One region of the Enterococcus sp. S86.2 genome, then DNA from elsewhere that is predicted to be linked to it. Evidence: riboswitches for the same ligand, from Rfam matches in the RefSeq annotation. Region 1 holds a riboswitch; the other holds the start of a gene.
What was found. A riboswitch is a leader RNA that binds a small molecule or an ion and turns the genes downstream of it on or off. The one in region 1 is predicted to bind thiamine pyrophosphate.

Region 1 (2,462 bases):
ACTGTTTATTGTAAAATAACTTAAAGTGATATAAAGGAGGAGTGGGCAAAATGCCAGAAATGGTCTATGTACATATTGATACAACGAGTAATGCCATTTTGGCCCGCGGAATCACACCGGCGGACTTTGTTCATGGCATTGTGCATTATCCTAGTAATTTACTTTTATTAGATCCTTCCTCAAACTACGGTGAATTTGAAGCACATACCGGTATGAAGATTATTCGAGGCAACGAAAGTGTTGATCGCTTTTTTGACGAAGTACGCAAAGGGCGCATTACCGAAGATTTAAAGTGGATTGATTTTAGCGATGCAGCCATGCTAAAAGAATTAACGCCGCTAGAAATTTCTGAGCTGTTATATTTTGGCCACATGAAAACGCATCTTCATTCACCGTTTTTTTATAAGTTGCAAAACAATTTTGTCTTCTTTGATTTAAAAGATGGCCTAACGCGAATTTACTATCGCTATTTAGACGAATTTTATCGTATTTTAGCTGACAAAATTACCCGCGTTGCATTAGGTAAATTAAATGATCGTCGCAGTTTTTTCAGAAAAGCAACCCCTGTGGAAAAACTTGATTTAAATCTTTTAAAAGAAATGAAGGGACTCTTTCAAGAAGGAGTTATCTTCTGTCTAAAAAGCAGTGAAGTCGTTAATAAAGAATTTCACATTCCGATTTATTTAGTTGAAGAAAGCGGCTTACGCCAAAGCGTCACTTTCGGCTATGATAAACCAGAAATGCTGGTGGCTACTTTAATTTACAGTAAAGCAGAACGAAATTGGTACTTAAAACATGAAGACAACGATTTATTGTTAATGCCAAATTAAACCACCCACACCATTGACTGCAAAAACCAATTTGGTACTTACGTTACAACAGATCTGCTAGTTATCGCCAGATCTTTCAGCAATCACTAAATATTTTACTGATAATACCTTTATTAAAATAAGGCCTGCGACAAATCTTTTGCCACAAGCCTTATTTTTTATTTTGATTTCGCCGCTGAAATGAAATGGCTGCGTTTTGGAATAAACAGTTGTGGTGCTACTTTCACCAAAATACCTAACACCACCGCCACATAAATCGCATTTGCCAAAGCTGAAGCACCATTTAAGATAAAGGAATACAAGTAAGGGTTCATCCCATCTGGTGCGTAGGCGCCCCAAACGAAAACACCTGCCCAAAAATGCCAAAACCAACGGGCAAAGGCAGCCACTACGCCCCCTAAAACAACATATAAGACCGCGGTATTACGCCGGTGTTCCACTGCTGTCTGGATTTTTTTAGCAAAAATTCCGCCAAAACCACCAAATGCAAAAGCAAAGGGATATTCAAAAATTATTTGTGGTACTGAAACAAAATTTTTCATTGCTGTCCCAATGACAATGCTTAACAGCCCCCAAACAAAACCAGCTGTTAGTCCTGGTATAAGGCCCCGCCGGTAGGAGTATAAAACAAGTGGTACCATCCCCAATGATAGATCAAAGGCCGAATTTGCAGTTTGAATCGGAATAAAAGATAGCGCCATTGCCGCTGCAGCAATTACCGTTCCTTCCACCCATACTTGTAATTCTAGTCTTTTTGCCATAAAAAAATCCTCCTTTAAGAACCGTCACGCAAAGTTTACGACCGGCAAAAACGCCGCAAACTTCTATTCGGGACAAAGGAGAAGTAGCACTTCAAACTTGTCACAATTCCTACGCTCGAATGATCGATACAGGTACGAAGGGTTTAGTAGACTTACAATCTCAGCCAAACGGCTCCCCTTTGTGAACGAATTCTATTTTGTTTTTTTACGTACTCAGCATAGCATATTTTATGTTATTTGTGGAAAGAACAGCTTAAAGCTGTCATGCTGGTAAGACCTACTAAGACCTACTAAAAATTAACTGCCGCTTTACCGCGTATAATATTCTCCGGTTGCAGGTATCACCACAACTTCTTGTACCATTTTGCCGTTAATTTGTTTACCCACAGTAAAGACGAAGGTTTCTTGGTTATCCACAGTTTTTTCTTCCCCTGTTAATTCATCTTCTTTTAAAGCATAGACTTTTTCCACAGCTTTGCTTGCTGCTTCGATTGTTTTCACAGGCTCGGTGAAAATCTGAGTGCTGGCAAATCCATAGGGTGTCATTCGTTGACCATAATTACTTGCATCTTTTAATGCTTGTGCTGTTTTTTCTTTATCATAGCTGACAGTAGCCGTAGTATACGGCAGACCCGATTCATTGAGCGTCACTTGCCACTGCCCTTTTTTAATTTGCGTAATGGTAATGGCAGCTTGTTCATAAGTCGTCCAGTTGCGGCCACTTAATTTTACAGTTTGAGGATTGATTTGTTCAAATTTCCCATTTCCAATAATGCTATTGCCCTGTGCATCGGCTAATAAAACATTATTTTGCGTCGGTGCAGTGGGATTTAAGGCATCTTTTATTTGCATCAAATTAAAGTTCATTTGA
Region 2 (2,462 bases), 1.1 Mb from region 1:
TAATCTAAAAACTTTTGCCCAAATAATTAGTGGTGCATATATCGGGCAACAGGTAACGAAAAATGACTTACTTAATTTTCCTAAATTGGCAAAATCGATCGTGTTTTTGATGACCTTATTTACGCTGAATATGTTTATTGTGGGTTTTTTAATTCATACTTTTTTCTCAATTGATTTAATTACGGCCTTGCTTTCCTGTATGCCCGGAGGAATTATGGATGTGTCTTTGATTAGTATCGATATGGGCGCACAAGCTGAGATAGTCGCAACGATGCAACTGGTGCGTTTAGTCGGGATGCTGCTTATTCTTCCATACTGGATTAAGCTGCTGCTTGATCGCTTTCAAAGAAAAGAAGATACTTTAAAATCATCGGAGGCTAAAAAAATTGTTACACAGCTGCCTTTTGGTACAAGTGATTTTATTGTCAATGACGGTCTTATTTTGATTATCGCAAGTATTGGAGGATTGATTGGTTTATCCCTTCATATACCGGCGGGGGCGTTAATGTTTTCGTTAATTTTTTCCAGTATTTTGAAAATAATAAAAAATACTGCGCAACTAAACACGAATATTCGCTACATTGCCCAAATTTTTGCTGGGACAATCATCGGCAGTACCTTTACACAAGATAGTTTAAAAGAAATGAGTCGCTTATTTATTCCGGCACTTTTATTATTAGGAAGCTACTTAATGATAAATGTATTGTTTGGTTACCTTGTATCTAAAAAAGGAATTTTAGATTTAAAGTCAGCATTATTTGCTTCTTCTCCTGCTGGGGCGACAGATATTTCCTTAATTGCGGGGGAATTAGGTGGCGACATGCCTAAAATTGCGGGTATTCAAATTTGTCGCACCTTGTACACTATCATCGTTTTACCCAATATTGTTCGCTGGCTTACGTAACACCTGAAATTAGCAGGATGGAAATGTGCCGTGTAAAAATTTTTTTGGTTCACTGTTTGGAGGGGAATAAAATCGCATTTAAGTACTTTCTACCAAAAAACTTGACCAATCTATTTTTCTTTGTTAATTTAAGTGCAACCGAATATGTGGGGAGCTGTAATGGCTGAGAGGAAGTTCGACTTCGACCCGTTAACCTGATTCAGATAATGCTGACGTAGGTAAGGAGTTTATTTTGGTGTGCAAAGTAGGTCATCACGGACTTTTGTACAGTTGAATAATATAACTTTTGTCTCAGTATCGTCTTATGATACTGAGATTTTTTTGTTCTCAAAGACTAGAGTTTGAATAAAGTGCAAAAAGTTTGCTAGTGGCTGTTTTATTGAATCAAATCTTTAAAAGAAATTCATTTAGCTCATGCAGTTCACGTATCGGTAAAAAATAATGGAGTGTGAAAAAAATGGACGCAAGTATCGCAATTCAAGTTTTACCAAAAGTAGAAAGTAAAAAAGAAGTCATCGCTATTGTAGATGAAGTCATCGACTACATCAAAAGTACAGGGTATACCTATCAAGTAGGCGCTTTTGAAACAAGCGTTGAAGGAGATTATGAAGGCTTGATGGAGCTAGTGAAACAATGTCAATTAATTGCTGTTAAAGCGGGAGCGCCAAGTGTTTCTGCCTACGTAAAAATTGCGTATACGCCAAAAGGAGATGGGCTGACCATTGCCGAAAAAACGGATAAACACCAACATTAATTTAATTCCCGTTGCCACTATACTAATGATTTTAGCAGTGTGGCAGTTTGTCACAGTAAAAAATATTGTTCCAGCATTTATGTTACCCAGTCCTAAAGCGGTACTGCAAGCTTTACTAACAGACTGGCCTCAGCTAGCGGCAAATGCGAAGGTTACGTTGTTAGAAGCCATCTTAGGACTTTTAGCAGGTGTTTTACTCGGTTTTGTTTTGGCAGTTATTATGGATCACATCCATTGGTTGAAACAAGCGATTTATCCTTTACTAGTTTTAAGTCAAACAATTCCAACGGTTGCTTTAGCTCCCTTATTGATTATTTGGTTGGGATTTGGGATGTTGCCAAAAGTTGTGTTGATTATTTTGACGATCTTTTTTCCGGTAGCGTTAAGCTTGTTAAATGGCTTTGCGGCCATTGATCCGGATGAAATTTTATTATTGCAATCGATGGGGGCGAAATCTTACCAGATTTTTTGGCATATTAAGTTGCCCGCTAGTTTAGGTTCATTTTTTGCCGCATTAAAAATTGCAGTCACGTATGCCTTAATCGGAGCTGTGGTATCAGAATGGCTAGGCGGTTTTGAAGGTCTAGGGGTGTACATGACCCGCGTGAGAAAATCTTATAGTTTTGACAAAATGTTTGCCGTGATTTTTCTCATTTCAGCTTTAAGTCTACTACTTTTAGGAGCTGTTTTAGTGTTAGAAAAAATTTCGATGCCATGGAAGAAGGAGCAAAAATGAAAAAATTAATCAGTGGTATTTTATTGGTTACAACGTTAATAACATTAGGTGCTTGTCACAGTGGACAA

Region 2: another riboswitch for thiamine pyrophosphate. It lies ahead of AC6R0T_RS09660 (thiamine-binding protein); the one in region 1 lies ahead of thiT (energy-coupled thiamine transporter ThiT).

Annotation. Positions count from the first base shown of each region.
Region 1 is NZ_CM206813.1:288,150-290,611, reverse strand. It holds gene AC6R0T_RS01220 (hypothetical protein) at 51-830, shown strand; gene thiT (energy-coupled thiamine transporter ThiT) at 989-1,591, opposite strand; TPP riboswitch at 1,681-1,780, opposite strand; gene AC6R0T_RS01210 (hypothetical protein) at 1,901-2,462, opposite strand, start outside.
Region 2 is NZ_CM206813.1:2,037,034-2,039,495, reverse strand. It holds gene AC6R0T_RS09665 (AbrB family protein) at 1-904, shown strand, start outside; TPP riboswitch at 1,042-1,142, shown strand; gene AC6R0T_RS09660 (thiamine-binding protein) at 1,362-1,658, shown strand; gene AC6R0T_RS09655 (ABC transporter permease) at 1,627-2,394, shown strand; gene AC6R0T_RS09650 (ABC transporter substrate-binding protein) at 2,391-2,462, shown strand, end outside.